Regions from separate parts of the Acidovorax sp. GW821-FHT10A04 genome, predicted to be linked through region 2. Evidence: predicted binding sites of a transcription regulator. Region 2 holds the regulator's gene; the other holds the start of a gene.

Region 1 (5,470 bases), on a different contig from region 2:
TGGCGGCGGCGTGCTGCTGCATCACCGCGTGCTCTGTGCGTGTTGGGTAGTACTCGGGCAGGCGGGTGATGGACTCGAACAGCTCCGAACCGAGCTGGTCGTAGAAGTACTTGGGCGAGATCGTGGCGGGCTGCAACAGCAGGCCCTCGGTGATCTCGTCGTAGACCGATTGCTCCGCCAGCGCCCGGGGTGACTGAGAGGTGTTGGAGGCATCGGCACTGTCCGGCTCCGGGGCCAGCCCTTCGAAGGCTTCGAAAGCCAGATGGGGTGGCTTGGCATTCCAGGCTGCCTGGCGCTGGGCGCCCCGGGTTGGAAGCAAGGGCGACGGATTCTGGAGGAGTGCGTGGGCCATGGTTCGCAAGGTTAGCGGGGGGTGTACAGCCCCCAAGTAGGACGACCGCCCGTGTGCCTTGCCCGGTGGATGCACCAAGCAACCACGCACCGTGGGCAAGCATGCATGGCCCGGGTACCGGCTGGGCGCGCACCCGGCCTGTCATCGAGCCAAGCCACAATCATGGGCCCCTGGCGCGGGCACGGCAAGCCCTGTTTCGGCTGGCCCGCATTTCGCTTGCTGTCACACCTTTGCCGCAATCATCGCCACACAAGGACACACCGACCCATGGATTCATTGACCCAGATCGCACTGGGCTCCGCCGTCGCCCTCGCCACCATGGGCCGCCGCACCGCCGCATGGAAAGCCGTCTTCTGGGGCGCCGTGGCCGGCACCCTGCCCGACCTGGATGCCTTCATCGACCATGGCGATGCCATGCTCAACATGGTGCTGCACCGCAGCAGCAGCCATGCCCTGCTGACCCTCACACTTTTGTCAGGCCCGCTGGCTTGGCTGGTGGCGCGCCTGCATGGCGAAACGCCGCACCTGCTGCGCTGGTGGCTGGCCCTGTGGCTGGCGCTGGTCACCCACCCGCTGCTGGATGCGATGACGATCTACGGCACGCAGCTGCTCTACCCCTTCACCAACCACCCGTACGGTGTGGGCAGCGTGTTCATCATCGATCCGCTGTACACGGTGCCGCTCGTCATCGGGGTGATCGCGGCCCTGGCCCTGCGCGGCGGCCGCGGCCTGCGCTGGAATGCCTGGGCGCTGGTGTTCAGCACCGCCTACCTGGGCCTGGGCGTGCTGGCGCAGCAGCATGTGGAGGGCATTGCGCGTGCATCGCTGCAGTCCGAGGGCATCACCGCCGAGCGCGTGCTGGTGACGCCTGCGCCGTTTTCTGCCGTGCTGTGGCGCGTGGTGGCGATGACACCCACGCACTACCTGGAAGGCTTTCGCTCGCTGGCCGATGGCGGCCAGCAGCCCATGCGCTGGACGCGCCATGAGCGTGGCACCGACCTGTACGCCACCTACCAGGGCAATGCGCATGTGCAGCGCCTGTCGCGCTTCACCCATGGCTTCTACCGCATGAACGAGGCGGGTGGGCACATCTACATCACCGACCTGCGCATGGGCATGGAGCCCGCGTACTCGTTCCACTTCGACATCGGCACGCCGCAGCAGGTGCTGGCGGGCACCGCCAAGGCCCGGCAGGAGTGGCAGCGCCCCGACCTGGAAACCGCCCTGCCCTGGCTGTGGCGCCGCATGCTGGCGCTGGACGATGCGCCCCTGCGCCCGGCGGGTACCGCGCCCAAAACACCTGCCCCGACCACCCCGGCAGGCTGAGCCAGCAGACAGACGGGCAGTACAGACGGCAGCGCTGGCAACCGCCGTCTGTGTCTTGCCGCGCAGGGCCGCTGCGCATAGAGTGGCCGGTTCACCGACCACCCCGAGGCCCCGCCATGCTCCAGATGCGCCCCAGCTGCGAATGCTGCGACAAAGACCTGCCACCCGATGCGACCGACGCACGCATCTGCACCTTCGAGTGCACCTTCTGCAGCACCTGCGCGGGCGGCCCGCTGGGCGGCATCTGCCCCAACTGCGGGGGTGAGCTGCTGCAGCGCCCGCGCCGGCCCGCATCCAAGCTGGCCAAGTACCCCGCGTCGACCGAGCGCGTGCACAAGCCGCAAGGCTGCGGCCCGTTGCTGGCATGAACGCGACCACGCTGCTGGTCTTTGCGCTCGTGGCCCTGGTGGCCATTGCCACGCCCGGGCCCACGGTGCTGCTGGCACTGGCCAACGGCTCGCGCTATGGCGTACGCCGCTCCGTGCCGGGCATGCTCGGCGCCGTGGCCTCCGACTTCGTGCTGGTGGGCGCCGTGGCGCTGGGCCTGGGCGCTCTGCTCGCGGCCTCGGAGTTCTGGTTCTCCGTCGTCAAATGGGTGGGCGCCGCCTACCTGGCATGGCTCGGGCTGCGCCTGCTGCGCTCGCAGGGCGGGCTGGACCTGTCGCAGGCTGGCAGCGCCGAGGGTGTGACGGCCCGCGGCGTCTTTGCCAAGTCGTTCCTGGTCGCAGTGACCAACCCCAAGGGCTACCTGTTCTGCTCGGCCCTGCTGCCACAGTTCATCGACGCGAATGCACCGCAGTGGCCGCAGTACGCAGCCATTGCAGTGGTGTTCGCGGGCCTGGATTTTGCGGTGATGCTGGCCTATGCCATCGTGGGCGCCAAGGCCGTGCAGTTGCTGCGCCGCCGCGCGGTGCTGTGGCTCGACCGCTGCTGCGGCGGGGCGCTGCTGGCCTTGGCGGGGTCGTTGGCCTTCTATCGCCGCAGCGCCTAGAACCTGTAGCCCAGGCCGATGCCGAACAGCACCGGATCGACCTTGAAGGTGCCGGCCTTGGCACTGCCCGCGAACACGTCGGTCTGGATGTAGACCTTCTTCACGTCCACGTTCAGGTACAGGTTCTTCGACAGCGGAATGTCCACGCCCACCTGCAGGGCTGCGCCCCAGCTGTTCTTGTCGATGCCCACGCCGGCGGGCAGGTGCACGCTGGAAAAGCGCGTGTAGTTCAGGCCCGCGCCCACATAGGGCTTGAAGCCAGGGGCATCGAAATGGTACTGCAGCAGCAGCGAGGGCGGCAGGTGCTTGAGCGTGCCGATCTTGCCGCCGAGCGTGCTGGCGCGCACGTCGTGCTTTTGCGGCACGGTCAGGACCAGCTCGGCGGCGATGTTCCTGGTGAAGAAGTAGGTGACGTCGACCTCGGGAATGGCCTTGTCATTGACCGACAGGCCCAGGCCGGTGGTGTCCTTGTTGGCGCTGTCCAGGTGCACGGCGCGGGCGCGCACCAGCCAGGGGCCTTCGGATTCTTGTGCCATGGTGGCGCCGGATGCCAGCGCGCAGGCGGCCACCAGGGCCAGTTTCAGCAGCTTGTTGTTGTTCATGGGAGCGATCGATTCGATGCGGTTGAACGGGGACGACCCCCGTGCATGCATTGGGCCCCCGCACGCCCGCGCGTACCTTGCCGCAGATCAACCGATGGGCCGGCCGACGCGGCGCATCAGGCCCCGGATGACGGGGCTTCGATCTGGATCAACAACGGTGCGTGGTGCGTGGCGCGTCAGTGCGCGGCCGCGCCCTTGCCACGCATTTTTTGTACGACAGTCACCACGGCCACTACGAGGCCACCCGCGACGATGCCCACCACGGCATTGAGCAGGTTGGAGATCAGCCCCCCCCACAGCGCTCCCGCGGGCCAGGTGCCGGCTGCAGCGCCCGCCCCTTCCACGGCGTGGTGCAGGGCCGGAATGCCGTGCACCAGGATGCCACCGCCCACCAGGAACATGGCGGCCGTGCCGGCGATGGACAGGAATTTCATGAGCCAGGGCGCCGCATTGACGATGCCCGTGCCCAGGGCCTTGGCCACCGCGCTGCGCTTGCTGTTGAGCCACAGGCCCAGGTCGTCGAGCTTGACGATGCCCGCCACCAGGCCGTACACCCCCACCGTCATGATGACGGCGATGCCCGTCAGCACGGCCACCTGCTGCGCAAACGAGGCCGTCGCCACCGTGCCCAGCGTGATGGCGATGATTTCTGCCGACAGGATGAAGTCGGTGCGCACGGCGCCCTTGATCTTGTCCTTTTCCATGGCCACCAGGTCCACGGCCGGGTTGGCATTGGCCTGGGCACGGCTTTCGTGCTCGGCCTCGTCCTTGCTCTCGCTGTGCAGGAACTTGTGGGCGATCTTCTCGAAGCCCTCGAAGCACAGGAAGGCGCCGCCGATCATCAGCAGCGGCGTGACGGCCCAGGGCGCGAAGGCGCTGATCAACAGCGCTGCGGGCACCAGGATGGCCTTGTTGACCATGGAGCCCTTGGCGACGGCCCAGACCACGGGGATCTCGCGCTCGGCGCGCACACCGGTGACCTGCTGGGCGTTGAGCGCCAGGTCGTCGCCCAGCACGCCAGCCGTCTTCTGCGCGGCCACCTTGGTCATGACCGAAACGTCATCGGCCATGGCGGCGCTCTTCTTGGCCGCCACCTTGGTCATGAGGGCGACGTCGTCGAGGATGGTGGCGATATCGTCCAACAGGGCTAGAAGGCTGCCAGCGGCCATGGAAGGTCCTTGGGGATTGCGTAAAACCGCCGACTATAGCAACGATGCACGGCATTCCCCCACAGGGCCAGGGGCCACCACGCCCCCCGACGCACGCCGCCGGCACCGCGGCAACAGCACCTCCTGCGCAAAAGGCGCATACTCGGCAGCCACACCACCAACCCTTGGGGTCCCCTGACAACGGGCTTCTCGCCCGAGCCATGCCAGGCTACCTTACCAAGCAAGACAGCGTCGCCATTGCGGGCGTCGCCAATCTCACCATCCGTTCGCTGCTGGACAAGCAGCAGTTCTCCGACCCGCTGGGCGAGGCCGAGCGGCTGGGCATCTCCTCCGCCCTGTGGCCGCTGTTCGGCCTGCTGTGGCCCTCGGGCACGCAACTGGCCGAGCGCATGGCCACCCGGCCGCTGCAGGCGGGCGAGCGCGTGCTGGAGATCGGCTGCGGCCTGGGCCTGGCCAGCCTGGTGTGCCACCGGCGCGGCGTGGACATCACCGCCAGCGACGGACATCCGCTGGCCGACAGCTTTCTGCTCGAAAACCTGCGGCTGAACGCCCTGCCCCCCATGAAGTACCGTGCCGGGCACTGGAACCCACCGCAAGGCGCCGAGGGCGACGGCCCCGCTGCCAGCACCGTGAGCGGCCGCTTCGACCTGATCATGGGCAGCGACGTGCTCTACGAGCGCGACGCGCGCGCCACCCTGGCCGGCTTCATCGACCGCCATGCCGAGGTGGACGCACAGATCTGGATCGTGGACCCCGACCGCGGCAACCGCAGCGCCTTCCACAAGCAGATGGCGGTGCACCGCTTCGAGGTGGTGGAAGAGCGCCTGGACCACCCAGCCCTGGACGACCGCCCCGCCTACAAGGGTCGCCTGCTGGTGTACCAGCGGCCTGACCTCGCCAACTAGTGTCCTGTCCCGCAAATAAATGCCCATAAAACCGCGTCTTTCACGCCAGGGCAGCGTTGCAAATCCTCGCGATAGCTACGGCTATCGCTGCGGTTTGCGCCTTGCCCTGGCGCGAAATCCATCGG
Region 2 (5,470 bases):
CGCTTGTCTTGCCCCGCAATGTCATAGGACATACCCCCCATCCCAAGGCCGGCGGGGGCTGTGGGGCAATTTACCTCTTGGTAAAAACCCTGGGGCAGGCCGTGCAGCGAACGGCACACCCTGCCGCCCCGGGGAGCCCCTCGCATCCGTGCAAGCACGTAGGACACGCAAAACAACAGTCCGGCAGGCCCCACCCGCCCCGTGGCCGGTGTATCACCGACACCACAGCGAAGGCTTGTAGACCAGGTCCATCCACAGCGCCCAGCCGGCCGCCGCGCACAGCAGCCCCCCGGCCACGCGGGTGCCCCAGTCGGCCCGGGCCTGGTTGATACGGCTGCGCAGGCGCGACCAGAGCCAGGGCCCGCCCACCAGCCACAGGCCGCTGCCCAGGGCAAACAGCGCCATGGTGGCACCGCCCTGCACCGGCCCGCCACTGAGCGCGGCCACCAGCAGGGCCGAGTACAGCAGGCCGCAGGGCATCAGCGCCCACAGCAGCCCGGCCACGCCCACGCCACCCGCCCCCGCCGTGAGGGGCTGTACGCGCCGCCAGACCGAGCGGCCCAGGCCTTCAACCCAGGCCGGCTGGCGTGCCTGCACCATGAGCAGCAGGCCCCAGGCCACCATGCCCAGGTGCGCAAAGGTCCAGGCAGGCTGCAGCGCGGCCGTGCGCTGCGTGAGCCAGGCCAGGCTTTCCATGGCCTGGGCAGCCACCGCACCCATGCCCGCATAGCCCGCCACCCGCCCGCCATGGAAGGCCAGCAGCCGGCCCAGGGCCAGCGATGGCGGTTCCAGCCCGGCACCCGTCGGCCCGGCCCAGCGCACCGCTTGGTCCCCCCCCCGCCCGACGAGCGCCGCGCAGGGCGCGGCGCACATGGCCAGGCAGTGCGGGCCGCCGGCCAGGCCCATGAGCAGCGCTGTCCAGCCCAGGGTGGCCAGCATGGTCAGATGATCCGGGAGAAGCGGGCGCGGTTGCGGTCCGCTTGAAGATAGCGGTCGAACACCATGGCGATGCCGCGCACGAAGAACCAGCCCATGGCCGAGACGAAGATGCCCTCGTCGGTCACGCTGACCAGGCCCTGCTCCTGCAGGCCCGCCAGTTGCTCCAGCTCGGCCGCGAAGGTGCGCCTGAAATCGATCAGCCAGCCCGCCTCGATGGACTCGAACAGCAGCTCGCCCTGGCACATCAGCGCCATGATGACGGCGCGGCGCACCAGGTCGTCGCGGTTCAGTGCCAGGCCGCGCACCACGGGCAGGCGGCCCTGGTCCAGCAGGTCGTAGTACTCGTCCAGGGTCTTGGCGTTCTGGCTGTAGGTGGCGCCCACCCGGCCGATGGCCGACACGCCCAGGGCGATCAGGTCGCAGTCGGGCTGCGTGCTGTAGCCCTGGAAGTTGCGGTGCAGCCGCCCCTGGCGCTTGGCCACGGCCAGCGCGTCGCTGGGCAGCGCGAAGTGGTCCATGCCCACGTACACATAGCCGGCGTCCATGAACTGCTGCAGCGAGCGCGAGAGCATGGCCACCTTGGAAGGCGCCGCCGGCAGCTCCGCCGGCACGATGCGCCGCTGCGGCTTGAAGCGCTCAGGCAGGTGGGCGTAGGCATACAGGGCGATGCGGTCGGGCCGCAGGGCCTTGACCTGCTCCAGCGTGCGGTCGAAGGACTCGGGCGTCTGCCGCGGCAGGCCGTAGATCAGGTCCACGTTGACCGACTCGAAGCCCAGGCTGCGCGCCGCCTCCACCAGCACGAACACCTGCCCGGCCGGCTGCACGCGGTGCACGGCCTTCTGCACGTCGGCATCGAAGTCCTGCACGCCAAAGCTCAGGCGGTTGAAGCCCAGCTCGGCCAGCACCGCCAGACGCTCGGCCGTCACGGTGCGCGGGTCCACCTCGATCGAGTATTCGCCGCCCGGCGCAAACGTGAAGCTGCGCTTGAGCACCGCCATCAGCTCGCGCAGCTTGTCGTCCGACAGAAAGGTGGGCGTGCCCCCGCCCAGGTGCAGCTGGCTCACCACCTGGCCCGTGCCGCAGTGGGCCGTGTGCAGCTCCACCTCGCGCGCCAGGTAGCGCAGGTACACGTCGCCCCGGTCGTGGTGTTTGGTGATGATCTTGTTGCAGGCGCAGTAGTAGCACAGCGACTCGCAGAACGGAATGTGCACATACAGCGACAGCGGCAGCGCCTTGCCCGGCGTGCCCGCCTTGCGCTGGGCCAGGGCCAGCACATAGTCGCTTTCGCCAAAAGCCTCGACGAAACGGTCGGCCGTGGGGTAGGAGGTATAGCGGGGGCCCGGCACGTCGAAACGGGTCAGGAGTTCGGGCGTCACAGCGGTCATGGGGAGCGTTTCCTTGTTGGATATGCACTTTGCCGCAGGCCTGCGCCCCCGTCCTTGACCTGGATCAAGTGTTGCGAGGCCCACAGGGCCCACAATTTGATTCATGTCAGCCACCACCACGCTCCTCTCGCCGGATGCGATCCGCTCGCAACCCCCAACAGCTGCTGCCCCCATGAACCCGCTCACCATCAAAGTCGCCTGCTCCAACTGCAACCTGCGCGAGCTGTGCATGCCCGTGGGCCTGAACGACGCCCAGTTGGAGCGCATCGACGAGATCGTGGCCACGCGGCGCAAGGTCAAGCGCGGCGGCACGCTGTTTCGCAACGGCGAGACCTTCACCTCGCTGTACGCCATCCGCACCGGCTTCTTCAAGACCTGCGTGGCCACCGAGGATGGGCGCGACCAAGTGACGGGCTTTCAGATGGCGGGAGAGATCATCGGGCTGGACGGCATCGTCAACGACCACCACACCTGCGACGCCGTGGCGCTGGAGGATGCCGAGGTCTGCGTGATGCCCTTCGACCGCATCGAGGAACTCTCGCGCGAGGTCACGGCCCTGCAGCACCACGTGCACAAGATCATGAGCCGCGAGATCGTGCGCGAGCACGGCGTCATGCTGCTGCTGGGCAGCATGCGCGCCGAGGAGCGCCTGGCGGCCTTCCTGCTGAACCTGGTGCAACGCCTGCATGCACGCGGTTTCTCGCAGTCCGAGCTGGTGCTGCGCATGACGCGCGAGGAGATCGGCAGCTACCTGGGCCTCAAGCTCGAAACCGTGAGCCGCACCTTCTCGAAGTTCGTCGAGGACGGCATCGTCGAGGTCAAGCAGCGCCACGTGCGCATCCTCGATACCGATGCGCTCAAGCGCATCGTCAATTCGCAGACCTGTAGCTGAACCTTCAGCCGGGAACCTGCAGGCGGGCCAGCACTTCGACTTTGCCGCTGCGGTCGACCCGCAGGATCAGCGCCTCGCCGGAACTGGTGTTGCCGCCCGCCAGGTCGGACAGCACGAACATGTGGGTGAACCAGGCCTCGAAACGGCCGGGGCGCTCGGATACAGATACCAGCGCCTGGCGCAGTTCGCGCAGATGCTCGGCGCCCGTGGTCTCGGGCGTGCCGCGCGGGGAGCCCAGCGCGGGCCACACCTGGGGCGCGGCGAATGCCAGCGTGGCGCTGTCGATGCAGCGGCACCAGGGGCTTGAAAGCACCCTGGCCGGCTGCAGTTGGCGTTCCTTGAACCATGCACCCGTGCGCCTAGCCTGCGCACGGCCCTGGTCGTTCAGGTTGCGTTGCGTGCTGCAATCGCCCAGGCGAAACCCCGGTGGATCGAAGGTACCCGGCGCCAGGGCATGGCGGAATGCCGCCACCACCCCACCCTCGCGCAGCAGGGCCTCGGCTTGCGAATCCTGGGACGCCCAGGCGCGCAGCGTGGCAAAGGCCAGGCCGGCACCCAGCACGGCGCGCCGGCCCATGGCCGCGTCCAGACGATGATGGGAATGGCAGGACAGCATGAAACTCCCCGTGGCGGACGGAACCGCTGGGCTCCACTGTAGCGGGGAGTGGCCCGATGGCCCCTGCCCGGCGCAAACCTGCAGCGGCCCAGGGGTCTTGGCGGGAGCGTGCGTGCTCCCTCCTCAATCGAGCGAAATGCGCTGCGCCTTGATCAGCTTGTGCCACCGGTCCGTCTCGGTGCGGATCAGGTCCGCATACTGGGCCGGGGTGCTGGCTACCGGCTCGATGCCGAAGTCGATGAGCTTTTGCTTGACCGCAGGCTGGTTGATGGCCGCAGCCACCTGTTTTTGCAGCGAGGCCACCACGTCCGCCGGTGTGCCTGCGGGCGCGACGATGCCCACCTGGGCCGAGGCCTCGACGTTCTTGAAGCCCAACTCGGCGAAGGTCGGCACATCGGGCAGCTGCGGCAGGCGCTTGGCACTGGCCACAGCAAGGGGGCGCACCTTGCCGGCCTTGATGAAGGCTCCGCCGGCGGCCAGGTCGACCATCATCGCGGGGATCTGGCCGCCGGCCAGGTCGGTCAGCGCGGGCGCAGCGCCGCGGTAGGGGATGTGGGTCATGAACAGGCCGGCATCGACCTTGAGCAACTCCATCGCCAGGTGGTGCGGGCTGCCCGCGCCGGCCGAGCCGAAGCTCATGGCGCCGGGCTTGGCCTTGGCCTTGGCGACGAAGTCCTTGGCGTCCTTGAAGTCGGCGCCTGGGTTGACCACCAGGATCATCGGGAACTTGCCCATCAGCGTCACAGGCAGCAGGTCCTTGCTGGGGTTGTAGCTGAGCTTGCTGTACAGCGCGGGGTTGAACACCATGGTGCCGTTGTCGGCCGACAGGATGGTGTAGCCATCGGGCGCGGCGCGGCCGGTCTCGGCGGCGGCAATCGCCGTGTTGCCCCCGGGCTTGTTGTCGATCAACACCGGTTGGCCGATCTGGGTCGAGAGCTGCTGGCCCACCGTGCGCGCGAGAAAATCGGAACCGCCGCCCGCCGGGTACGGCACCAGCCAGCGGATGGCCTTGGCCGGGTAGGTTTGCGCGCTGGCCGGGGCGGCCCATGCCAGCAATGCCGGCAGGGCGAGCATTCCAGCCAACAAGCGTCGATTCTTCAACATGTCTGCACCTCAGGGGATTAATATCTGCGTGATGTTACTCCGCTATGCGTAATAAGCCGGGGCAGCGTTTACCCTAGGTCCACCACCAAAACACCATGAGCACATCCCCTTCCACGGCCCGGGTGGCCGACCGCCGGCAACGGGTCCAGTCCGCCGAAATGGGGCTCAGCGTCCTCAAGGCGCTGACCCGCCTGGGCGGCGCGGCCAGCCTCACCGCCACGGCCGCCGAAGTCGATGAAAGCCCCGCCAAGGTGCACCGCTACCTGGCCAGCCTGTGCCAGCAGGGCTTTGTCGAACAATCGCCCGTCAACCAGCACTACTACCTGGCCCAGGAGTCGATTGCCATCGGCCTGGCGGCCCTGCGCCAGTGCGATCCCATCCGCCTGGGCGAGGCCTCCCTGCAAAGGCTGCGCCAGGCACTGGAAGTCACCGCCTTCCTGGCCGTGATGGGCAACAAGGGGGCCACCGTGCTGCGCATGGAAGAGCCCACCCTGCCCGTCACGGTGAACATCCGCGCGGGCTCGGTGCTCTCCA

Evidence for each region. Region 2 encodes FNR, which switches genes on or off when oxygen is low (the NO sensors DNR and NnrR bind a similar motif). Its sites were predicted from a motif close to TTGATNNNNATCAA; they were not measured.
Region 1: a site for FNR is predicted at 3,410-3,423, ahead of AC07PF_RS13350 (OmpW/AlkL family protein). Genes of this name have one in related genera too.

The regions. Positions count from the first base shown of each region.
Region 1 is NZ_JBWKNZ010000005.1:239,225-244,694, forward strand. Features, by position in the region: gene egtD (L-histidine N(alpha)-methyltransferase) at 1-352, opposite strand, end outside; gene AC07PF_RS13335 (metal-dependent hydrolase) at 620-1,678, shown strand; gene AC07PF_RS13340 (DUF1272 domain-containing protein) at 1,795-2,046, shown strand; gene AC07PF_RS13345 (LysE family translocator) at 2,043-2,669, shown strand; gene AC07PF_RS13350 (OmpW/AlkL family protein) at 2,666-3,271, opposite strand; gene AC07PF_RS13355 (DUF808 domain-containing protein) at 3,448-4,440, opposite strand; gene AC07PF_RS13360 (class I SAM-dependent methyltransferase) at 4,641-5,345, shown strand.
Region 2 is NZ_JBWKNZ010000006.1:189,124-194,593, forward strand. Features, by position in the region: gene AC07PF_RS14960 (sulfite exporter TauE/SafE family protein) at 214-939, opposite strand; gene hemN (oxygen-independent coproporphyrinogen III oxidase) at 942-2,324, opposite strand; gene fnr (fumarate/nitrate reduction transcriptional regulator Fnr) at 2,497-3,216, shown strand; gene AC07PF_RS14975 (histidine phosphatase family protein) at 3,221-3,793, opposite strand; gene AC07PF_RS14980 (Bug family tripartite tricarboxylate transporter substrate binding protein) at 3,956-4,936, opposite strand; gene AC07PF_RS14985 (IclR family transcriptional regulator) at 5,032-5,470, shown strand, end outside.